DNA from 3 places in the Bacillus sp. SCT118 genome. Region 1 is predicted to be linked to each of the others. Evidence: riboswitches for the same ligand, from Rfam matches in the RefSeq annotation. Region 1 holds a riboswitch; each other region holds the start of a gene.
The links. Region 1 has a riboswitch for thiamine pyrophosphate ahead of thiC (phosphomethylpyrimidine synthase ThiC). Riboswitches for the same ligand answer to the same signal wherever they lie in the genome.
Positions count from the first base shown of each region.

Region 2: it holds a riboswitch for thiamine pyrophosphate, as region 1 does, so the genes downstream of both, tenA (thiaminase II) here and thiC (phosphomethylpyrimidine synthase ThiC) in region 1, are expected to answer to the same signal.
Region 3: it holds a riboswitch for thiamine pyrophosphate, as region 1 does, so the genes downstream of both, thiT (energy-coupled thiamine transporter ThiT) here and thiC (phosphomethylpyrimidine synthase ThiC) in region 1, are expected to answer to the same signal.

Region 1 is NZ_CP191225.1:3,104,648-3,112,708, reverse strand. It holds tRNA gene ACQVGT_RS16015 (tRNA-Met) at 1-8, shown strand, start outside; tRNA gene ACQVGT_RS16010 (tRNA-Asp) at 20-96, shown strand; tRNA gene ACQVGT_RS16005 (tRNA-Phe) at 109-184, shown strand; tRNA gene ACQVGT_RS16000 (tRNA-Thr) at 190-262, shown strand; tRNA gene ACQVGT_RS15995 (tRNA-Tyr) at 286-370, shown strand; tRNA gene ACQVGT_RS15990 (tRNA-Trp) at 376-449, shown strand; tRNA gene ACQVGT_RS15985 (tRNA-His) at 474-549, shown strand; tRNA gene ACQVGT_RS15980 (tRNA-Gln) at 559-630, shown strand; tRNA gene ACQVGT_RS15975 (tRNA-Gly) at 680-754, shown strand; tRNA gene ACQVGT_RS15970 (tRNA-Cys) at 760-830, shown strand; tRNA gene ACQVGT_RS15965 (tRNA-Leu) at 838-926, shown strand; tRNA gene ACQVGT_RS15960 (tRNA-Leu) at 1,192-1,273, shown strand; gene spo0M (sporulation control protein Spo0M) at 1,320-2,096, opposite strand; gene ACQVGT_RS15950 (hypothetical protein) at 2,238-2,441, shown strand; gene ACQVGT_RS15945 (spore coat protein) at 2,526-2,798, opposite strand; gene ACQVGT_RS15940 (Type 1 glutamine amidotransferase-like domain-containing protein) at 2,839-3,531, shown strand; TPP riboswitch at 3,600-3,707, shown strand; gene thiC (phosphomethylpyrimidine synthase ThiC) at 3,840-5,612, shown strand; partial or broken gene ACQVGT_RS15930 (BBE domain-containing protein) at 5,652-5,840, opposite strand; gene senS (transcriptional regulator SenS) at 6,135-6,332, shown strand; gene katA (catalase KatA) at 6,359-7,810, opposite strand.
Region 2 is NZ_CP191225.1:2,820,415-2,828,475, reverse strand. It holds gene ACQVGT_RS14475 (UPF0738 family protein) at 1-361, shown strand, start outside; gene yjbM (GTP diphosphokinase) at 390-1,025, shown strand; gene ACQVGT_RS14465 (NAD kinase) at 1,044-1,844, shown strand; gene ACQVGT_RS14460 (RluA family pseudouridine synthase) at 1,859-2,758, shown strand; gene prpE (bis(5'-nucleosyl)-tetraphosphatase PrpE) at 2,771-3,505, opposite strand; gene ACQVGT_RS14450 (monovalent cation:proton antiporter family protein) at 3,738-5,582, shown strand; TPP riboswitch at 5,644-5,752, shown strand; gene tenA (thiaminase II) at 5,831-6,541, shown strand; gene tenI (thiazole tautomerase TenI) at 6,516-7,133, shown strand; gene thiO (glycine oxidase ThiO) at 7,117-8,061, shown strand, end outside.
Region 3 is NZ_CP191225.1:1,069,854-1,077,914, forward strand. It holds gene gbsB (choline dehydrogenase) at 1-497, shown strand, start outside; gene ACQVGT_RS05345 (MOSC domain-containing protein) at 585-1,163, shown strand; gene ACQVGT_RS05350 (DinB family protein) at 1,169-1,657, opposite strand; gene ACQVGT_RS05355 (NfeD family membrane protein) at 1,825-2,349, shown strand; gene floT (flotillin lipid rafts scaffold protein FloT) at 2,370-3,899, shown strand; partial or broken gene ACQVGT_RS05365 (GNAT family N-acetyltransferase) at 3,917-4,438, shown strand; gene thiT (energy-coupled thiamine transporter ThiT) at 4,480-5,058, opposite strand; TPP riboswitch at 5,158-5,259, opposite strand; rRNA gene ACQVGT_RS05375 (16S ribosomal RNA) at 5,724-7,273, shown strand; rRNA gene ACQVGT_RS05380 (23S ribosomal RNA) at 7,444-8,061, shown strand, end outside.

The DNA.
Region 1 (8,061 bases):
CGCAACCAAATTTTAAAATGGTCCGGTAGTTCAGTTGGTTAGAATGCCTGCCTGTCACGCAGGAGGTCGCGGGTTCGAGTCCCGTCCGGACCGCCATTTAAATACTTAGGCTCGGTAGCTCAGTTGGTAGAGCAACGGACTGAAAATCCGTGTGTCGGCGGTTCGATTCCGTCCCGAGCCACCACCTATGCCGGTGTAGCTCAATTGGTAGAGCAACTGACTTGTAATCAGTAGGTTGGGGGTTCAAGTCCTCTTGCCGGCACTGTTTTTTTCAAAATTTAATGTGGAGGGGTAGCGAAGTGGCTAAACGCGGCGGACTGTAAATCCGCTCCCTCAGGGTTCGGCAGTTCGAATCTGCCCCCCTCCACCATTTATAGGGGCATAGTTTAACGGTAGAACAGAGGTCTCCAAAACCTCCGGTGTGGGTTCGATTCCTACTGCCCCTGCCAAATTTATGACATCTTGAGATTATGGCGGTTGTGGCGAAGTGGTTAACGCACCAGATTGTGGCTCTGGCACTCGTGGGTTCGATTCCCATCAATCGCCCCATATTATCATTGGGCTATAGCCAAGCGGTAAGGCAACGGACTTTGACTCCGTCATGCGTTGGTTCGAATCCAGCTAGCCCAGTCTCACTTTTTATATCAACTGCATATAATGTATTAAGTCCATTAAAAATGCGGAAGTAGTTCAGTGGTAGAACACCACCTTGCCAAGGTGGGGGTCGCGGGTTCGAATCCCGTCTTCCGCTCCAATTACGGCGGCATAGCCAAGTGGTAAGGCAGAGGTCTGCAAAACCTTTATCCCCGGTTCGAATCCGGGTGTCGCCTTCTTATTGCCGGGGTGGTGGAATTGGCAGACACACAGGACTTAAAATCCTGCGGTAGGTGACTACCGTGCCGGTTCAAGTCCGGCCCTCGGCACCAATTTTACTTACATGGTAAGTTGAATTGGTGTTTGTATTTTATCATTATAACTAATCATATTAATGATCTACATAAGTAGATCATTTTTTTAATGCTTTGATTTATCATAACAAGTTAAGTTCCGAGGCCTATTATAAAGCGGCTGTTTAGCTAGTCTTTCAACACTTTTATTTTATATTTCCAAAAAAACTTTTTTGAAATACGTTGACACTTTATGAGATCCATGATATATTTATATTCGTCGGTTAGATACGACGTAAAACTTGCCGGTGTGGCGGAATTGGCAGACGCGCACGACTCAAAATCGTGTTCCTTCTGGAGTGTCGGTTCGACCCCGACCACCGGTATACTGAAAAACCCGTTTCTTAACAGAAACGGGTTTTTATTTTTTATTTACTCAGCGTATTGGTCTAGGATCTCTTCTAGCACCTCTTCTAGCTCTTCTGTATCTTCAAGCTCTGATTGGCTGAAACGGACGCGTACAAGCTGTTCTCCGTCATTATACATCTCTTCCAGCCACCCTCGGAGTCCTCTAGCTCTGCGGTCGACTTCGAAAATGATTTCCAAACCGTCTTCGTCTAAAAGGAAAATGAGCTCTAATTCATCAAGCATCTGACGATAATATCCGGAAGTCGGAACGAATTCGAATTCTTGAACGAACGGAAGACGACGCTGGAAGTAGGGCGCTTGTTCGCAGTCTGCTTCGTTAAGACGGAAGCCCAGGTTTTCGATTGCTTCAAGCACATTTTCAATCCAAGGGTGCGCTTCAACGAAAATGCGGTCATGATCGGATTTATCGATACCGCCTTGAATGTCAAGGTCTGTCACCACGGCAACCTCTACTTTCCCTACAGTGATCGGCGTATCTAGAGGCAGAGTGAATGTGAACGGAAATTGATGCTCTTCACCAGGCTGAATGGTAAATGAACCAGTGACCCGGAAAGAATGAATTGTAGCGTATTTCCGGTGCTCTTCATCGTCTTTTACAATGACATACCGTGTGCTAAGCTGTAAATCGATATAACGGATGTCCTGAGCGATTTTTCCGCCTTTGACATGTACCGTTCCCCGTACTTCTTCTCCTGGAAAATATGCGTCTTTTTCTAAAATTGTATCTACTTTTGCAGCTCCAATTCCGGCACTTGCCGCAAGCTTTTTAAAAAATGACATGTTAGATCTTCCCCTTTTTCTTTTTTCTCAACAGATATACGTAAGAAGGAGGAAAAAAGATTCGTTTAATTCATACTTTTTTCCTATTATTCGTCTCGGCCTAGGGACAGACTAAGAATAATATTGAAAATAAAGGAGTGGATGGAAGTGAATAAAGAAAGTTTGGTTGCAGATGAATTACACAGAATGTTTTTGGCTGGTGAGCTGCAAATCACAGTAGAGGAAGATATAAACAATATTTCCGAAAGGCTGAGAAACGGCGATCTCAGTTTAGACCGATTAAGCGGTGAAGACGCGTTTATAAAAGAAACGGTAAACGAGGCTTTAAGAAGAGTGGAGCAATAAAAAAGAGACGGCATCTCATCTTTGAGATCCCGTCTCTTTTGGTGGTCTTTGCTGTAAGATAAAAGCGAATCGATTTGAAATTGCTCACCCGAGCCACCCCTTTTCTAACAGAAAATCTGACAGTTCATCTTGGAGATGAATGGCTGTATCTAATTGATCATGCAACGCTCTTCTGATGTGGGGATTTTCGGCTTCTGTTATTGCGACAGTGTATTTGTTAATGCTGGTTTTTATTGTTGTTAACAAATCAAGAATATCTTTGGGGCAAAGACTTTGTTCAATGGGAAACCACCTCCTTTGTTTTTTTAGCAGCTCCTGATAAGAAAGTATTTGGCTTTGTTTCTTGCTTCTATACAAAATGCTATAATAAGCAACAAATTTGTTGGGGGGTGTGATGATGAAGCAGATTATTGCGATGGGGGGCGGGGGTTTTTCGATGGAGCCGGATAATTTGTCCCTCGATCAATATATCCTCAATCAATCAAAACGAGAGCAGCCTCGTATTTGTTTTTTGCCGACGGCGAGCGGAGATTCCCAAAACTATATTCAGCGGTTTTATCATGCATTTCAAACACTGGATTGTGTGCCGTCTCATTTATCTTTGTTTAAGCCGCCATCAACAGATTTAGCTTCTTTTGTTATGGAAATGGACGTGATTTATGTTGGCGGGGGAAATACGCGGAATTTACTTGTGTTATGGAAAGAGTGGGGGCTGGACCATATTCTCAGGGAAGCATGGAAGAACGGTGTGGTCCTAGCTGGATTAAGTGCCGGTGCGATCTGCTGGTTTGAAGAAGGGGTGACAGATTCAGCCGGACCGCTGACAGGTTTGAAAAGTTTAGGTTTTTTGCAAGGGAGCTTTTGTCCCCATTATGACGGGGAAAAGGATCGGAGACCGGCATACCACCAGTTGATATCTAACAAGTTCTTATGCAGTGGCTATGCAGCGGATGATGGGGCTGCTCTCCATTTCATAAATGATCAGCTGTTTCAAACCGTGAGTTCAAGAGCGGGTGCAAAGGCATATCGGGTGATAATGGGGGAACATGAAGTATCTGAAATCCCGTTGCCGGTCAAATATTTGGGATGAATTAGCTGAATATTTTCTATATTCCTCTTTTTTTCAGATTGGTTTTATGTTAAGATGAGGGCGAAATCAATAGTTACTGGGGGTGCCCGCTTTCGGGCTGAGAGGGAAGGTAAGCTTCTTAACCCTTTGGACCTGATCTGGTTCGTACCAGCGTGGGGAAGTAGAGGAATAGTTTTTGTTATTGTCGTGCTGGGCAATAATATGTTTCTTTCTGACTGTAACCGGGTTCATTTATATGAATCCGGTTTTTTGTGCTGGTTATGGGCTTGATTTTGTCCTTTCAAACGTAGAGAGGGGAAGGAAAAGTAATGCAAAACAATTCAGTGCAGCAAGCCAACATTTCCATTATGTCAAGTTTTTCAGGTAGCAAGAAGGTATACGTGGAGGGTTCTTCTTCGGACATCCAAGTGCCGATGAGGGAGATCCTATTGAGTCCGACGACGGGATCGTTCGGCGAAGAGGAAAACGCGCCTGTGCGTGTCTATGATACAAGCGGACCGTATACGGACCCTGGAGTAACCATTAATATTCAAGAAGGATTAAAGCCGCTCCGCCAAAAATGGATCACAGAGCGCGGTGACGTGGAAGAGTATGAAGGTCGGGCTATAAAACCAGAAGATAACGGTTATAAAAAAGCAAATCCAAACGTAAGCTACCCAGGATTAAAGCGGAAACCGCTGAGGGCGAAGGCAGGTCAAAATGTTACTCAAATGCACTATGCAAAAAAGGGGATCATTACACCTGAGATGGAATTTATCGCCATTCGTGAGCATGTGTCTCCTGAATTCGTCAGAGACGAGGTAGCCAGCGGCCGGGCGATTATTCCTTCAAACATTAATCACCCTGAAAGTGAGCCAATGATTATCGGCCGGAATTTTCATGTGAAGATTAATGCAAATATCGGGAATTCAGCGGTTACGTCATCCATTGAAGAAGAAGTGGAAAAAATGACGTGGGCCATCCGCTGGGGAGCAGATACAATGATGGATCTCTCTACCGGAAAAGATATTCATACGACGCGTGAATGGATTATCCGCAATTGCCCCGTGCCTGTGGGAACTGTTCCGATTTATCAGGCGCTTGAAAAAGTAAACGGCGTAGCGGAGGATTTAACGTGGGAGATTTATCGTGATACGCTAATCGAGCAGGCAGAGCAGGGAGTGGATTATTTTACGATTCACGCGGGTGTTTTGCTTAGGTATGTACCGCTGACTGCCAAACGGACAACTGGTATTGTGTCACGCGGGGGAGCGATTATGGCGCAGTGGTGTCTGGCTCATCATCAAGAAAGCTTTTTATACACACATTTTGAAGAAATATGTGAGATTATGAAAACGTATGATATTGCTTTCTCTCTTGGGGATGGTTTGCGTCCCGGATCAATTGCTGATGCCAATGACGAAGCGCAGTTTGCTGAATTAGAGACGCTTGGAGAGCTGACGCAAATTGCCTGGAAGCATGATGTTCAGGTGATGATTGAGGGGCCTGGACATGTTCCGATGCATAAAATCAAAGAGAACGTCGATAAACAAATGGACATTTGTAAAGAAGCGCCTTTTTACACATTGGGGCCGCTGACAACGGATATTGCCCCGGGATATGACCATATTACTTCAGCGATCGGAGCGGCGATGATCGGTTGGTACGGGACAGCAATGCTTTGTTATGTAACGCCGAAGGAGCATTTAGGGCTGCCAAACCGTGATGATGTTCGTGAAGGAGTCATTACATATAAGATTGCTGCGCACGCTGCAGACCTTGCAAAAGGGCATCCTGGGGCGCAAATCCGGGATGATGCGTTATCGAAAGCCCGTTTTGAATTCCGTTGGCGGGATCAGTTTAATCTATCTCTTGATCCGGAGAGAGCGCTTGAATACCATGATGAAACCTTGCCTGCTGAAGGAGCAAAAACCGCTCACTTTTGTTCCATGTGCGGTCCGAAATTTTGCAGCATGAGAATTTCACAGGATATTCGGGATTATGCGAAGAAAAACGATCTCAGTGAAGCAGAAGCCATAAATAAAGGATTAAAAGAAAAAGCAAAAGAGTTTGTCGATACGGGAAGCAATTTATATCAATAAAAAAGATGAAGATGGAGAATGCTCCATCTTGATTTTTTTTTAGAAAAACAGAGAGCGTCGAAGCGGCGGAATACTCTGTTCAAAGCGGAAAACATTTTCTGTATCATATTTCGTTTTGACACGGCGGAGTCGTTCAACGTTTTCGCCGTAATATGTTCTTGGCCAGTTTCTGATTTCGATATCTGGCCAATTTACGTAGTCTCCCATCGTTTCTCTCGATAGTCCGGATCATCCCGTGTTACGATACGTCCGGTCAATTTTGTCTTTTCCACACTCCCACCTCTCTTTCTCTCGTATTCTAGTTTCTCTAGCTTATGCGTTAGGGGAAAAGAGTGTATAAGGAAAAAGCGGAGATGCAATCTGATACAGTGTCAACACTCTCAAAAAATAGTTGACAGGTCGGTATTGTATGAATTAACATGGTCAGTACAAATTTTTCAAATTTATCGCGCTGATCGGAACACCGAAGGCTCTTATCGTTTAGATAAGGGCCTTTTTTGTATGAAAAAGGAGGGATTATTGATGGGAGTCAAAAAAGAAAAGGGGAGAAAACGATTCAGGAAGCGAAAAACCTACGGGAATCAGATTTTGCCGCTTGAGCTGCTGATTGAAAAAAACAAACGAGAGATTATAAACAGCGCGGAGCTAATGGAAGAAATTTATATGAAGATTGATGAGAAGCATACGCAATGTGTAACTAAATATAAAAAAACCCGCTGATTACAGCGGGTTTTTGCATTTCTACATTAAGCATCTTTTTTAATCGGCAATCCAAGGCCTTCTGCCACGCGTTTTCCGTATTCAGGATCCGCTTTGTAGAAGTGCTCGATTTGGCGCAGCTTGATTTCTTCTTTTTCTACCGGCTTCATAGCATTAACGATATTTTCAACAAGGCGGGTACGTTCATCTTCACTCATTAAACGATACAGATCACCGGCTTGAGTGTAGTGATCGTTGTGATCGTAGCTTACGCTGTCAGCGATACCTTGTACCGGATATGCTGCTTGCTTATCCTCAGGTGACTCTTTTGGACCGCCGAAGCTGTTAGGCTCGTAATACACAGATCCGCCGCCGTTATCGTCAAAGCGCATTTGTCCATCACGCTGATAATTGTTTACTTTGTTGCGTGCGCGGTTGATTGGCAACGCTTGATGGTTTGCACCGACACGGTAGCGGTGTGCATCATGATAAGCAAACAGTCGGCCTTGAAGCATTTTATCCGGTGAAACATCAATACCGGGCACGAGTGTTCCAGGTGAAAATGTCGCTTGTTCTACCTCTGCAAAGTAGTTTTCCGGATTTCTGTCTAGAACCATGCGTCCGACCTCGATTAACGGATAGTCTTTCTGAGACCAAACTTTTGTGACATCAAACGGATCGAAACGGTACGTGTTTGCATCTTCTAAAGGCATGATTTGCACATATAGTTTCCATGCAGGATAATCACCGTTTTCGATTGCATTGAAAAGGTCTTCTGTATGGTAATCAGGGTTTTCACCGGCAATTTTTGCTGCCGTATTGACATCAAGGTTTTTCACGCCTTGTTCCGTTTTAAAGTGATATTTAATCCATACGCCTTCGCCTTCGGCATTTGTCCATTTGAATGTATGGCTTCCGAAGCCGTGCATGTGGCGAAGTGTTGCAGGAATTCCGCGGTCAGACATCAGGATTGTCACTTGGTGAAGTGACTCTGGTGAAAGTGACCAGAAATCCCATACAGCCGTAGGATTTTTCAGGTGTGTTTTTGGATCTCTTTTTTGTGTATGGATGAAATCAGGGAACTTAATCGCATCGCGGATAAAGAATACAGGCGTATTGTTGCCGACGATGTCGTAGTTTCCTTCTTCAGTATAAAATTTAACAGCAAATCCGCGCGGGTCGCGAACTGTGTCAGCAGAGCCAAGTTCACCGGCAACTGTTGAGAAACGGATGAACAACGGTGTGCGTTTGCCGACTTCAGAAAGGAAAGCGGCTTTCGTGTATTTTGTTACGTCGTTTGTCACTTCAAAATATCCGTGTGCGCCTGCTCCTTTGGCGTGAACAACACGTTCAGGAACACGTTCTCGGTTGAAATGGGCCAATTTTTCGAGTAAATGTACATCTTGAATTAAAGTTGGTCCGCGAGAACCGGCAGTCATTGAGTTTTGATTATCTCCAACCGGAGCGCCCCAGCTAGTTGTCAGTTTATTTGAACTCATGTTATCACCTCTTGGAATTTATAAGAACATAATATCATCTCTAATTAAAAAGTCAATATTATTTTATAATTATTATAAAATAGTTATCTCTATTAATCGATATCTAGTATCGAAAGTGTTGAAAAACCTTGTTGTAACAGCTTTTTATGACACTTAATAATTTTTGGAGAAATAATTTTTCCTTCTCTATTTGCGAAACAAGCAGAGTAAGTGATAAACAAGGATATCAAAAATCGTATTTAAAAAAGAGT
Region 2 (8,061 bases), 280 kb from region 1:
CAGAATCGAAATTTTGAATGCAACATTATCGGATGATCAGCTTCGCCTTGCCTGTCAGACAGAAGGAAACGAAGCGGAACGCAAGCCGTCAGGTCAAATGCTTGTTGATTCTGACCACTTTGCTTTTGTATACATACTTGAATTAGCTGATTCTTTTGAATATGTCATTATAAAGGAACATGTATGGCCGGAACTGAAGCAGGCCCATGCACAAAAAATACCGGTTGTTTTAGAGGCAGGAGACCAAACAATTGAACTGGCAGGCCTGCATGAGGAGCTGGAATATCTTTTAGAAAATATAAAGGATAATGCAAACTACGGAGAAGAAATGGAAGAAAAAGTGAAACGCGTGTTTTTATAGAAACTGGTTCGGAATTGGGGGATGTATGATGGATGACAAACAATGGGAGCGTTTTTTAGTGCCGTACCGCCAGGCTGTCGAAGAGTTGAAAGTGAAGCTCAAGGGGATCCGCACACTATATGAATACGAGGACGACCATTCACCGATCGAATTTGTGACCGGACGCGTCAAGCCTGTGGCGAGCATACTTGAAAAAGCGAGACGGAAAAGCATACCGCTGCATGAAATTGAAACCATGCAGGACATTGCTGGCCTTAGAATCATGTGCCAATTTGTCGATGACATCCAAATCGTAAAAGAGATGCTTTTTGCCAGAAAAGATTTCACCGTTGTGGATCAGAGGGATTATATTGCGGAACATAAAGAGAGCGGATACCGGTCATACCATCTTGTTGTGCTGTACCCTTTGCAGACGGTATCCGGGGAAAAGCATGTTCTCGTGGAAATACAGATCCGTACACTGGCGATGAATTTTTGGGCGACCATTGAGCATTCATTGAATTATAAATACAGCGGAAACATTCCTGAAAAAGTAAAACTAAGGCTTCAGCGCGCTTCTGAAGCGGCTTCCCGGCTTGATGAAGAGATGTCGGAGATCAGGGGTGAAGTACAGGAAGCTCAAGCTGCCTTTTCAAGAAAGAAAAAAGGAAGCGAGCAACAATAGGTAAAGGGGAAGAAGAGCATGAAATTTGCCGTATCATCAAAAGGAGATCAAGTTTCTGATACGCTGAAAAGCAAAATACAGGCGTATTTATTGGATTTTGATATGGAACTGGATGAAAATGAACCGGAAATCGTTATTTCAGTCGGAGGCGACGGAACGCTTTTGTATGCTTTTCACAGATACAGCGACCGCTTGGACAAAACAGCATTTGTCGGCGTTCACACAGGTCATCTGGGTTTTTATGCCGACTGGGTTCCTCATGAAATTGAAAAACTTGTTCTTGCCATCGCGAAAACGCCGTATCATACAGTCGAATATCCGCTTCTCGAAGTCATTGTGACCTATCACGAAAACGAGCGGGAAGAAAGATACTTAGCTTTGAATGAATGTACGATTAAAAGCATCGAAGGAAGCCTTGTTGCAGATGTGGAAATCAAAGGGCAGCTCTTTGAAACCTTCCGGGGCGACGGCCTCTGCCTGTCAACTCCATCAGGCAGCACAGCCTACAATAAGGCGCTGGGCGGAGCGATTATCCATCCCTCTATCAGGGCGATCCAGCTTGCGGAAATGGCTTCAATTAATAACCGCGTGTTCCGTACGGTCGGGTCACCTCTGCTTCTCCCATCCCATCATGATTGCATGATTAAGCCGAGAAACGAAGTTGACTTTCAAGTGACGATTGACCATTTAACCCTTCTCCATAAAGATGTAAAGTCGATCCGCTGCCAGGTTGCATCCGAAAAAGTGCGGTTTGCGAGATTCCGTCCGTTTCCATTTTGGAAAAGAGTCCAGGATTCGTTTATTGGAAAAGGTGAATAGAAAGAGGACATATCGTGGAGCATTTTTTTATCAGAAAGAACATTACTTCCGCTGAGGACGGGATGACTGTAAAAGAATATGCCGGTGAACTGGGAATTTCGAAACGTCTGCTTACCGATATTAAGTTTGGCGGGGGAGACCTGCAGATTAACGGTGAGCATGTGACGGTCAAATACGTTTTGAAAGAGGGAGATCTTCTTATCGTGAAGTTTCCTGAGGAACAGGTGAGCGAGACGCTGCTGGCAGAGCCTGTTCCGCTCGATATCCTTTATGAGGATGAACATGTGCTTGTGATAAACAAGCAGCCGTATGTGTCATCAATCCCTTCGAGAGAGCACCCCTCCGGCAGCATTGCCAATGGAATTATTGATCATTATCAAAAAAACGGAGTGAGGGCGACAGTACATCTTGTCACCCGGCTAGACCGGGATACATCAGGTGTCATGCTTGTTGCCAAGCATCGATTTGCCCACTCCATTTTATCGTCTGCGCAAAAAAACGGCCTTGTGAAACGCCGGTATGCGGCAGTGGTTCACGGGCGGATGGCACAGATGGAGGGAACAGTCGATGCTCCGATTGGCAGACATCCTGACAGTATTATTGAACGGACGGTAACACCGGACGGCCAGAAGGCTGTTACTCATTTTTACGTCACATGTGCAAATGATGACATGACCTCGGTGGCATTGCAGCTTGAGACTGGACGAACCCATCAAATTCGTGTTCATATGAGCTATCTCGGGCACCCGTTGTGCGGCGATACACTGTACGGCGGAACGAGACAGGAAATTGGCCGGCAGGCTCTGCACAGCGAGCATCTTTCGTTTATCCATCCGCTGACACAGGAGAACATGACGTTTCATGCTCCACTGCCTCAGGACATGAGAAAACTGATAAAAGGAGAGAATCATTGATTCTCTCCTTTTTTATATGGGGCGAAATCTTGATTCGTCGTAAGGCAGGGAGCTTGGAACAGAGACGGTTTCTATTTCTGGAAAGCGAAAGCCTGTCAGTTGATTTCCGAACACGCAGCCTGTATCAATGTTGATGGTGCGATTGACCTTCCGAGGCTCTTTCACAGGTGTATGACCGTATACCACCCAAGCCTTTCCATTATAGGCTGCCGCCCAATCACGTCTGACGGGTCTGCCGTCCGGATATGTTTCACCCGTCACGTCACCGTAAAGCACAAAGTCCTTCACTCTGCGGGTATATTTGCCGATATCGTCAGCTCTTATGCCAGCATGGGCGACAACTAATTCTCCATTATGTAAGATGTCGTAAAGCGGCGCTGTTTCGTACAGCTTCATAAACTGTTCACTGACTGCTTTTCTCTCATCTTTGGAAAGTTCCTCAAGCTCTGCCGCTGTTGTTTCGAGACCATGCATCACTTTTACCGGATTTCCTTTTAAGTAACGATATAATTTATTGCAATGGTTTCCCGGGACATAACGTACAGCGCCTTTTTCGTAAGCGCCTGCTACAAATCGGATGACCTCTATCGATTTAGGCCCTCTGTCAGTTAAATCTCCGGCAAAAACAAGCACCCTGCCTTCTTCGTGGACAGGTACTCCATTTTTGATTGTATAGCCAAGCTTCTGGATTAATGCAGTCATTTCGTCATAGCAGCCATGAATATCGCTGATGATATCGTAAGCCATGCGGTATCCTCCTTACCGATTGTTTTATTTATTATGAAGCAAAGTGTTGTGAGTCATCACAAGCTTTTATGTGCAAATTATAGAAGAATCATTTTCTAAACAGGATTAAGACCATATTACTTTATTTTTCATCATCACCCTTGTTAAAATCGCGTTATGTTTTTTAAAAATGAGGTTTTGTTCTTTGAGTGAGAACTGGCATAACCCTGATCTAAAGAAGGAGGTTCTTATTATGGCGCATACATCTGTCGCATCTTTAGTTGTTGTACTTATCGTTGCATTTTTGACACCCATCCTTTTGCATCGGTTTAAACTCAGCATCCCGGTTGTTGTTGCAGAAATCATTATGGGGCTGATTATTGGGAAAAGCGGCCTTAATTTAGTTGTGGAGGGTGACACCTGGCTCCAGACACTTTCTATGCTCGGATTTATCTTTTTAATGTTTTTAAGCGGGCTTGAAATTGATTTTTCATCGTTTGAGAAAGGGAAGAAAAAGCAGTTCCTGCCGAATGGCAAGGAAGCGCCGAATACGTTTGCTGCGGCATCTATTATTTTTGTCGGCATTTTTATTTTATCATTGCTCTTGTCCTATGGGTTCGTCTTGGCTGGATTTATCCAAAATGCTTTTTTAATGACCCTGATTATTTCAACGATATCGTTAGGCGTTGTCGTTCCAACATTAAAAGAAGAACGGATCATGAATTCAAATATCGGGCAGATTATTTTGCTTGTTGCTGTTATTGCTGATTTGGCCACGATGATTCTTCTTGCTGTTTTTTCTTCTTTATACGGAGAGGACAGCGGAAACATGTGGCTCCTGATGATTCTGTTTGCGGCCGGAGTGGTGCTTTACTTTTTCGGCCGGGTCTTCAAACATCGCTCTTTTGTTCAATCCATGTCAAAAGGGACGATCCAGATCGGGACGCGTGCCATTTTTACGTTAATCATTGTACTCGTTGCCCTGTCTGAATCACTTGGGGCGGAAAATATTCTCGGCGCTTTCTTAGCGGGGGTTCTTGTTTCCCTGCTTTCGCCAAACAAAGAACTTGTTCAGCAGCTGGACTCATTCGGTTATGGGTTCTTAATACCGATTTTCTTTGTGATGGTCGGTGTGAAGCTTGATATTTGGACTCTTTTCCAGGATAAAACAATTTTAATCATGATTCCGCTCCTGCTGCTGGCGCTGTTAGTCAGCAAAATCATTCCTGTCATGTACTTAAAGAAGTGGTATGATAACCGAACCATTTTCGCGTCTGGTTTCTTGCTGACATCAACGCTTTCGCTCGTGATTGCTGCTGCAACAATCGGCCAGCAGCTTCACGTGATCAGTGCAAATATGTCAGGAGCGCTAATTTTAGTAGCCGTCATTGCAAGTATTTTTACGCCGATCTGTTTTAAAAAATTATACAAACGGGAAGAGCAGCCGGAGGAGAAAAAGACGATTACGTTCATCGGCGCCAATCAAATGACTTTGCCTGTTACACTCGAATTGCCAGAGGAAGAGTATGACGTGCGTGTTGTACACGTCTACCAAGAGAATGCGGAGGAAAAGCTGTCAGAATCAGTGTTTGCTGTTGAAACAATTTCTGACTATGAACACGAGACGCTTGAATCACTCGGCATTTTTGAAACGGATATCCTCGTTGTGGCGACAGGAAATGAAGATATGAATGCAGACATTGCATTACTTGCAAAAGAAAAAGGCACAGAAAGAGTCATTGCAAGCGTAGGATCACCGGAGCATGAAGCAGCTCTGAAGGAGCAGGGAATCAGCATCTTTTCTATTCTGCTGTCGACAAAAACGCTGCTTCGCGCACTGATTGAAGCGCCTGGCGTCATGAAGCTGCTCACGAACCAGGAGTCTTCACTGTATCAAATTAATATGGAGAACAGTAAATACGACGGTGTGATTTTACGGGAATTCCCTTTAACAGGTGACGTCATCTTTGTCAGGATTTTCAGAGGTGTGGACAGCATTGTTCCTCATGGGGATACTAGGCTGAAACTGGGAGATCGCTTAATTGTCACCGGATCTCGGGGGTACGTAACGGATCTTAAGAAAACATTGGAAGGATAAATCTTGACCAAATAAGGATTCGTGTTAATATAGAGGTGCAGAACAATTCAATATGTATTCGTTTAACCACTAGGGGTGTCCTTCATAAGGGCTGAGATAAAAGTGTGACTTTTAGACCCTCATAACTTGAACAGGTTCAGACCTGCGTAGGGAAGTGGAGCGGTATTTGTGTTATTTTACTATGCCAATTCCAAACCACTTTTCCTTGCGGGAAAGTGGTTTTTTTATTTTCAGAGGGGGAATGATTTGTGAAGTTTTCAGAAGAATGCCGCAGCGCAGCCGCAGAATGGTGGGAGGGGAGCTTTGTCCATCCGTTCGTTCAAGGAATCGGTGACGGAACGCTTCCGATTGACCGTTTTAAATACTACGTACTTCAGGATTCCTATTACTTAACGCATTTTGCAAAGGTGCAGTCATTTGGCGCAGCTTATGCGAAGGACCTTTTTACAACGGGGAGGATGGCAAGCCATGCCCAAGGTACATATGAGGCGGAAATGGCGCTTCATCGCGAGTTTGCCGAGCTGTTGGAAATCAGCGAGGAAGAGCGTAAGGCGTTTAAGCCGTCTCCTACGGCGTACTCTTATACATCCCATATGTACCGTTCGGTTTTGAGTGGGAATTTCGCTGAAATCTTAGCGGCCTTGCTGCCATGCTACTGGCTCTATTACGAGGTTGGTGAGAAATTACTGCATTGCGATCCTGGGCATCCGATTTATCAAAAGTGGATTGGGACGTACGGCGGTGACTGGTTTAGACAACAGGTTGAGGAGCAAATCAACCGCTTTGATGAGCTGGCGGAAAACAGCACGGAGGAAGTGCGTGCCAAGATGAAAGAGAATTTTGTCATCTCCAGCTTCTATGAATATCAATTTTGGGGAATGGCCTATCAAAAAGAAGGCTGGTCGGAGCGCGGCATAAAAGAGGTGGAGGAATGTGGAGCTTCACGCCATAACGGATAACTGCAAGCCGGTAGAAGAGCTAGCGAGAACCATCATTTCGATTCAGAATGAAGTTGATTTTATTCACATTCGGGAACGCTCAAAATCGGCGGCGGATATTCTGAAACTGCTCGAGCTTATTTTTGAAGGCGGTATAGATAAACGAAAACTGGTGATGAACGGGCGCGTGGATATTGCACTTTTCTCTACTATTCACCGCGTGCAGCTGCCAAGCGGCAGCTTTTCACCGAAGCAGGTCAGAGCCAGATTTCCACACCTTCATATCGGGAGGTCGGTGCATTCACTGGAGGAAGCGGTTCAAGCAGAAAAGGAAGACGCGGACTACGTGCTGTTCGGCCATGTGTTTGAAACGGATTGCAAAAAGGGTCTTGAAGGCAGAGGGGTGTCTTTGCTGGCAGATATCAAACAGCGGATTTCCATCCCTGTTATAGCCATCGGGGGGATGACGCCGGACAGGTTAAGAGACGTAAAACAAGCAGGAGCAGACGGTATCGCTGTTATGTCAGGAATTTTCTCTTCCGCTGAGCCTTTGGAAGCAGCCAGACGATATTCCCGCAAGCTAAAGGAGATGCGCTATGAAAAGGCATTATGAAGCAGTGGTGATTGGAGGCGGAATTATCGGTTCCGCGATTGCTTATCATTTGGCAAAGGAAAACAAAAGCACCGCATTATTTGAAAGCGGAACAATGGGCGGCAGAACGACAAGTGCCGCTGCCGGAATGCTGGGCGCCCATGCCGAATGCGAGGAACGTGACGCGTTTTTTGATTTCGCCATGCACAGCCAGCGTCTGTACAAAGGTCTTGGAGAAGAGCTTTATGCAATATCCGGTGTGGATATCAGGCAGCATAACGGCGGTATGTTTAAGCTTGCATTTTCTGAAGAAGATGTGCTGCAGCTGAGACAGATGGACGATTTGGACTCTGTCAGCTGGTATTCAAAAGAAGAGGTGTTAGAAAAAGAGCCGTATGCGTCTGGTGACATCTTTGGTGCATCTTTTATTCAGGATGATGTGCATGTGGAGCCTTATTTTGTTTGCAAGGCATATGTGAAAGCAGCAAAAATGCTTGGGGCGGAGATTTTTGAGCATACGCCCGTCCTGCATGTCGAACGTGACGGTGAAGCCCTGTCCATCAAGACCCCTAGTGGAGACGTATGGGCTAATCATGTTGTCGTTGCCAGCGGGGTGTGGAGCGGAATGTTTTTTAAACAGCTCGGACTGAACAATGCTTTTCTCCCTGTAAAAGGGGAGTGCCTGTCCGTTTGGAATGATGATATCCCGCTGACAAAAACGCTTTACCATGACCATTGCTATATCGTACCGAGAAAAAGCGGCAGACTGGTTGTCGGCGCGACAATGAAGCCGGGGGACTGGAGTGAAACACCGGATCTTGGCGGATTGGAATCGGTTATGAAAAAAGCAAAAACGATGCTGCCGGCTATACAGAATATGAAGGTGGATCGTTTTTGGGCGGGACTCCGGCCGGGAACAAAGGATGGAAAACCGTACATCGGCAGACAT
Region 3 (8,061 bases), 2.0 Mb from region 1:
ATTACATTAAGAGGGCATTTGCTGACGGAGAGGATCTGGAAGCAAGGTACGGAATGGCGCAGGCTGCGATGCTTGCTGGTCTTTCTTACGGAAGTGAATCAGCGGGCGCGGCTCATGCGATGAGCCAAACGCTTGGCGGTATTATCCCAGTCGCTCACGGCCAATGTGTAGCGGCGATGATGGGCCCTGTCATGGAATACAACTGGAAGGGCTATCCTGAGAAGTTTGCGCGTATTGCGAAAGCGTTCGGTATTGATACAAGCAAGATGAAAACAGAAGAAGCTGCGAAAGCATCTGTCAATTGGATGTATGATCTGGTCGAAGATTTAGAAGTGCCGACTTTAGAAGAGCAGGGAGTATCACCTAATATGATCGAACGCTTGTCTAAAGAAGCAATGAAAGATCCGCAAACCTTCGGAAACCCTAGAGATTTAAATGAAAAAGCATACAACTGGATCTACAAACGCTGCTTTAACCTTACGCCTAAAACGGTATAATCAAAATCCCGCTCCTTTACAGAGCGGGATTTTTTGGGATAATGAAGCATAGGTGGGAATTTTAGATAAGAAGGAAGGTGCCAGCTGATGTGGAAGCGTATGACTGCAAAAGCGGAAGGCTTATATATCGCAGATACAGAAAGCTTCGTAACAAAGCAAATGGACAAGCTTGATTTTGATTATGGCGGCATCCCCGGAGACTTGCATTTTGGTCTGACCAAAAAAGCGGGAGCCAGAGAACCAATGTTTTCAAGAGGGACTGAAATTTTCAACCGCAGACAAATTTCAATTGTTTCAATAGAGGAATGCAACGAAATCGCTTTAAAAATGGGAGTGCCGAGGATTTTGCCGGAATGGCTCGGGGCGAATGTGGCAGTCAGCGGTATGCCAGATCTTACTTCATTAAAAGAAGGAAGCCGGATTATTTTTCCGAGCGGAGCGGCTCTGCTGTGTGAGGGCGAAAATGATCCGTGTATCCAGCCGGGAGAAGTCATTCAGTCTTATTATCCGGACCAACCGAAGCTCGCGCCGGCTTTCGTCCGCCACGCACTTGGCATTAGAGGGATTGTCTGTATTGTGGAGAGACCTGGTGCTGTTTACACAGGTGATAAAATAGAAGTTCATTCCTATCAGCGAAAAGTCAAACGAAAAGCAGAAAGGGTCTGATGAAATCAGGCCCTTTCTATCTTTTCTTTAATTTCTTTCATTTGGCTGAGATGCCGTTTTTCATGATGGCCGATAAAATCGATCCACTGTCTGACAGTCAGCTCTTGAAACACAGGATGCGGAAGCACTCTTTCAAAATCTTCTTCTTTCAGAGAGGCAATCGCAGCAGTCAGCTGCTCTCTTACCACATCAAGCTCACGTTTCATTTGGCTGCCTGAAATAAAATCATGCGCAGGCTCAAGATGACTCGGGGCTTTCCGTTTATTATTTCTGTCCTGTGCTACCTCAAGCGGTTTTTCTTCAATTTCTTTAATCGGAGCGTCCTTTACACGTTCCTTCAACATTTTTTGTGCGGTCATATCGATTTTTTTCAAATGGTCAAGAACTTCCCGTATGCTCCATTCTTCAGCAGAAGGCTTTTGGTTCAGCTTTTCGTCAGAAAGTCCTTTCAATTCGTTCCACGTTTCTAATCTGGCTTCATTAAAGATACTCATCATATCTCCTCCTAAAATGACATTACCATATATATAAGCAATTATCATTTATAAAGCACTTCAAATGGGTTATTTGTCTTAAAATTTTGAAACTTTTCCCGTGGTGTCTCGTATAAATGGTAACGGCAGCCGTTCATCAATGCATTGATGAAGAAAGGATGAGGAAATTGGAGTTATTTGGAGTACCTATACAAACAATTTATCTTTATACGCTTATTATTGCGGGCAGCCTTACGCTGTTATTTCTGTTTTTCGGAGATGTATTTGCAGGGCTGCTGGAAGGCATTCCGTTTCTTAATCCGACATTAGTGCTCTCATTTTTCACATGTTTTTCAGCGGGCGGATATATAGGTGAACTCGTATTGCCTCTGTCAAGCTTGCTGATTGCGCTTTTATCTTGCATCCTTTCAATCATGCTGGTGGTATTGCTTCACATCTTTGTACTGGTACCATTATCATCTGCAGAAGAATCATTGGCATATAGAGAAGATGATCTCAGAGGAAGACTCGGTAAAGTGATTACAGCTGTTCCGGTTGACGGGTTTGGTGAAGTGGTCATAGAAGGGATAGGAGGCACCATTTCAAAGTCAGCGGTCAGTTTTGATAATCAGCAGATCAGTTACGGGACAACGGTGTTAGTCGTAGATATTAACAACGGAGTTCTTTCGGTTACTCCGCATGAACCCATTTAACATAAAAGGAGGAATTTGATATGACAATGCCGATTATAATGATCATCGGAGTTGTATTCTTTTTATTAATTGCACTAATAGCTGTGTTTATTACGAAGTATCGTACAGCAGGGCCTGATGAAGCGTTAATTGTAACAGGGAGCTATCTGGGGAATAAAAATGTTCATGTCGATGAAGGCGGCAACCGTATTAAAATCGTCCGCGGCGGAGGAACCTTTGTCCTTCCCGTCTTCCAGCAGGCAGAGCCGCTAAGCTTATTATCAAGCAAACTCGATGTTTCGACACCTGAAGTCTATACAGAACAAGGAGTGCCAGTAATGGCCGATGGAACTGCGATTATTAAAATCGGCGGTTCTATAGGAGAAATCGCTACAGCGGCCGAACAATTTTTAGGGAAATCAAAAGACGACCGTGAGCAGGAAGCGCGGGAGGTTTTAGAAGGCCACCTTCGTTCCATTCTCGGCTCAATGACAGTAGAAGAAATCTATAAAAACAGAGAAAAATTCTCTCAAGAGGTGCAGCGTGTCGCTTCACAGGATCTCGCGAAAATGGGGCTTGTAATCGTCTCGTTTACCATTAAAGATGTTCGTGATAAAAACGGTTATCTTGAATCATTAGGGAAACCGAGAATTGCCCAAGTAAAACGCGATGCTGATATCGCAACAGCAGAGGCTGATAAAGAAACCCGAATTAAGCGGGCAGAAGCCGATAAAGACGCAAAAAAATCAGAACTTGAACGGGCGACGGAAATCGCTGAAGCTGAAAAACTCAATCAGCTCAAAATGGCTGAATTCCGCAGAGAACAAGATACGGCAAAAGCGAATGCCGACCAGGCATATGATTTAGAGACTGCCAGAGCGCGCCAGCAAGTCACAGAGCAGGAAATGCAGGTTAAAATTATCGAACGCCAAAAACAAATAGAACTAGAAGAAAAAGAAATTCTTCGCCGTGAACGTCAATACGACTCAGAGGTAAAGAAAAAAGCCGATGCAGACCGTTATTCTGTTGAGCAGTCCGCAGCAGCTGAGAAAGCCAAACAGCTCGCGGAAGCCGATGCCAAGAAGTACAGTATTGAAGCAATGGCAAAGGCTGAGGCGGAAAAAGTAAGAATTGACGGGCTAGCAAAAGCAGAAGCGGAAAAAGCGAAAGGAGAGACAGAGGCAGAGGTTATCCGCCTGAAAGGTCTTGCAGAAGCGGAAGCAAAAGAGAAAATTGCGGCTGCCTTTGAACAGTACGGGCAGGCGGCGATTTTCGATATGATTGTCAAAATGCTTCCGGAATACGCGAAACAAGCAGCGGCACCTCTTTCAAATATTGATAAAATCACCGTTGTCGATACAGGAGGAAGCGGTGAATCAAGCGGAGCAAACAAAGTAACCAGCTATGCGACGAACTTAATGTCAAGTCTGCAAGAAAGTTTAAAAGCATCCTCGGGAATTGATGTAAAAGAAATGCTTGAGAACTTTTCAGGAAAAGGAAACGTAAAACAAAGCATTAATGAATTAACCAATGAAATCAAAGAAGCCAAAACGATCCAAAAATCAGAGTAAGGAAAGGGCAGAACCGTATGGTAACTGTACGTGAAGCGAAGTTAGAGGATATAAAGGACATTGCAAAAGTGCATGTAGACAGCTGGAGGACAACATACCACGAAATTATCCCGATTGATTATTTAAACAGCCTGAACTATAAGGAATTTGAAGACAAATGGAAAAGTCGCTCGTTAAAGGGAGTATTTGTTGCTCAGGACGAAAAGGGTTCAGTATTCGGCTTTGCTTCATTTGGACCTATTCGCTCTGAACAAGAAGTCTATGACGGCGAGTTATACGCTATTTATCTTCTGGAAGAGCGCCAGCGATAAGGTGCAGGCAGGGCGCTCTTAGCAAAAGGAGCGGAGTTTTTGCTTCAACATGGTTTTTCAAGTATGTTTGTTTGGGTTATTGAGCAGAATCCCTCGATTATATTTTATCAGGCCTATTCTCCTGAAAGAGTAGCGGAGGACAACTTTGAAATTGACAGAGTAAGGCTGAAAGAAGTAGGTCTTGGCTGGCCGTATCTTTCAGCTTTAAAAACACTTCTTAACAGATAACGAACAATCCCCCAGCGGAATTCGCTGGGGGATTGTTATTTTTACGCTTTGTCACTTTTAAGCAAACGGGGTGCTGTCATAAATAATAAACATAGGACAATTGCACAAATAATGAATGAAGGAACCATGTAAGTCGCATTATAAGTTAAAGAATAAAGCCATACCGGTGTTCCTTTTGGAGCAAAGCTGCCGAAAAACACAGCTCCTGAAATGACATGCGCGGCATAGCGCAGCAAACTGCCGATAAAAACTGCGCTGACCACTGAAACAATCAATTTCCCTTTTGTTTTTGATACAGCGGCTTTACGGACAGAAGAAGCGAAACAGCCGCTTATGCCGATTGCTGCGAAAGCGACAATGTAATCTAACAATAGCTGTACAGGATGTTGAGCAAACAAGTTTCCGATTGCTATTTGTACTAGACCTGTCAACAAACCTGTAGTAAGACCTGCTTTGACACCCCAGCGAAACGAAATTAAAAAGATCGGAATCATCATGATGGAGACCGAGCCTCCTTGAGGCATGCTAAGAAACATTCCTGAGACAATGTCTAAAATAACGGCTGCCGCTGTCATAATGGCAATTTCAATAAGGCGAACCAGTTGCTTAGATTGATTCATATCTATCTCCTTCCATTGACAGACAACCAAAAGGACAACAAAAAAGCAGCACGCGGAAGGATGAGAAAAGTTCCACGCACTGCTTTACGATCTGCAATTCATTTGACTTTGCCACATCCCTACGCCAGCGTTAACTAACAGGTTCAAAGGGTCAGAACGAAACCGCTCACTCTCAGCTTTAATGCTCCCCTTGTGGTCATCAGTATTTAGTTCGTTTCTACTATACAAGAAAACGAAAAAAACAACAAGATCACATGACTGATGTATATGTTCTTTTAAGAAAGTTATATGATACACACGCTTTAGAAATCATGGCGAGGATTATAGTTTATTTGTTTTATAGATTTTTTAAAAAAACTATTGCAATAAATAAATACAGGTGTTATATTATTAAACGTCGCTGATGCACAGCGGACACAAACTAGATGCTTCAAAACAACTTGAAAAAAGTTGTTGACAAAAAAGAAGCTGAATGTTATATTGGTAAAGATGCTTCATTGAGAAGTGACGAAATGATCTTTGAAAACTAAACAAGACAAAACGTACCTGTTAATTCATTTTTATAAATCGCACAGCGATGTGCGTAGTCAGTCAAACTAGGGCCTGCACGACGCAGGTCACACAGGTGTCACCGCAGGATGCGGTGAACTTAACCTGTGATCCATTTATCGGAGAGTTTGATCCTGGCTCAGGACGAACGCTGGCGGCGTGCCTAATACATGCAAGTCGAGCGGACAGATGGGAGCTTGCTCCCTGATGTTAGCGGCGGACGGGTGAGTAACACGTGGGTAACCTGCCTGTAAGACTGGGATAACTCCGGGAAACCGGGGCTAATACCGGATGGTTGTTTGAACCGCATGGTTCAAACATAAAAGGTGGCTTCGGCTACCACTTACAGATGGACCCGCGGCGCATTAGCTAGTTGGTGAGGTAACGGCTCACCAAGGCGACGATGCGTAGCCGACCTGAGAGGGTGATCGGCCACACTGGGACTGAGACACGGCCCAGACTCCTACGGGAGGCAGCAGTAGGGAATCTTCCGCAATGGACGAAAGTCTGACGGAGCAACGCCGCGTGAGTGATGAAGGTTTTCGGATCGTAAAGCTCTGTTGTTAGGGAAGAACAAGTACCGTTCGAATAGGGCGGCACCTTGACGGTACCTAACCAGAAAGCCACGGCTAACTACGTGCCAGCAGCCGCGGTAATACGTAGGTGGCAAGCGTTGTCCGGAATTATTGGGCGTAAAGGGCTCGCAGGCGGTTTCTTAAGTCTGATGTGAAAGCCCCCGGCTCAACCGGGGAGGGTCATTGGAAACTGGGGAACTTGAGTGCAGAAGAGGAGAGTGGAATTCCACGTGTAGCGGTGAAATGCGTAGAGATGTGGAGGAACACCAGTGGCGAAGGCGACTCTCTGGTCTGTAACTGACGCTGAGGAGCGAAAGCGTGGGGAGCGAACAGGATTAGATACCCTGGTAGTCCACGCCGTAAACGATGAGTGCTAAGTGTTAGGGGGTTTCCGCCCCTTAGTGCTGCAGCTAACGCATTAAGCACTCCGCCTGGGGAGTACGGTCGCAAGACTGAAACTCAAAGGAATTGACGGGGGCCCGCACAAGCGGTGGAGCATGTGGTTTAATTCGAAGCAACGCGAAGAACCTTACCAGGTCTTGACATCCTCTGACAATCCTAGAGATAGGACGTCCCCTTCGGGGGCAGAGTGACAGGTGGTGCATGGTTGTCGTCAGCTCGTGTCGTGAGATGTTGGGTTAAGTCCCGCAACGAGCGCAACCCTTGATCTTAGTTGCCAGCATTCAGTTGGGCACTCTAAGGTGACTGCCGGTGACAAACCGGAGGAAGGTGGGGATGACGTCAAATCATCATGCCCCTTATGACCTGGGCTACACACGTGCTACAATGGACAGAACAAAGGGCAGCGAAACCGCGAGGTTAAGCCAATCCCACAAATCTGTTCTCAGTTCGGATCGCAGTCTGCAACTCGACTGCGTGAAGCTGGAATCGCTAGTAATCGCGGATCAGCATGCCGCGGTGAATACGTTCCCGGGCCTTGTACACACCGCCCGTCACACCACGAGAGTTTGTAACACCCGAAGTCGGTGAGGTAACCTTTTAGGAGCCAGCCGCCGAAGGTGGGACAGATGATTGGGGTGAAGTCGTAACAAGGTAGCCGTATCGGAAGGTGCGGCTGGATCACCTCCTTTCTAAGGATATTATACGGAATATAAGACCTTGGGTCTTATAAACAGAACGTTCCCTGTCTTGTTTAGTTTTGAAGGCTCATTCCTTCGAAACGTGTTCTTTGAAAACTAGATAACAGTAGACATCACATTCAATTAGTAATACAAGATATCACATAGTGATTCTTTTTAACGGTTAAGTTAGAAAGGGCGCACGGTGGATGCCTTGGCACTAGGAGCCGATGAAGGACGGGACGAACACCGATATGCTTCGGGGAGCTGTAAGCAAGCTTTGATCCGGAGATTTCCGAATGGGGAAACCCACCACTCGTAATGGAGTGGTATCCATATCTGAATTCATAGGATATGAGAAGGCAGACCCGGGGAACTGAAACATCTAAGTACCCGGAGGAAGAGAAAGCAAATGCGATTCCCTGAGTAGCGGCGAGCGAAACGGGATCAGCCCAAACCAAGAGGCTTGCCTCTTGGGGTTGTAGGACACTCTGTACGGAGTTACAAAAGAACGAGGTAGATGAAGAGGTCTGGAAAGGCCCGCCATAGGAGGTAACAGCCCTGTAGTCAAAACTTCGTTCTCTCCTGAGTGGATCCTGAGTACGGCGGAACACGTGAAATTCCGTCGGAATCCGGGAGGACCATCTCCCAAGGCTAAATACTCCCTAGTGACCGATAGTGAACCAGTACCGTGAGGGAAAGGTGAAAAGCACCCCGGAAGGGGAGTGAAAGAGATCCTGAAACCGTGTGCCTACAAGTAGTCAGAGCCCGTTAACGGGTGATGGCGTGCCTTTTGTAGA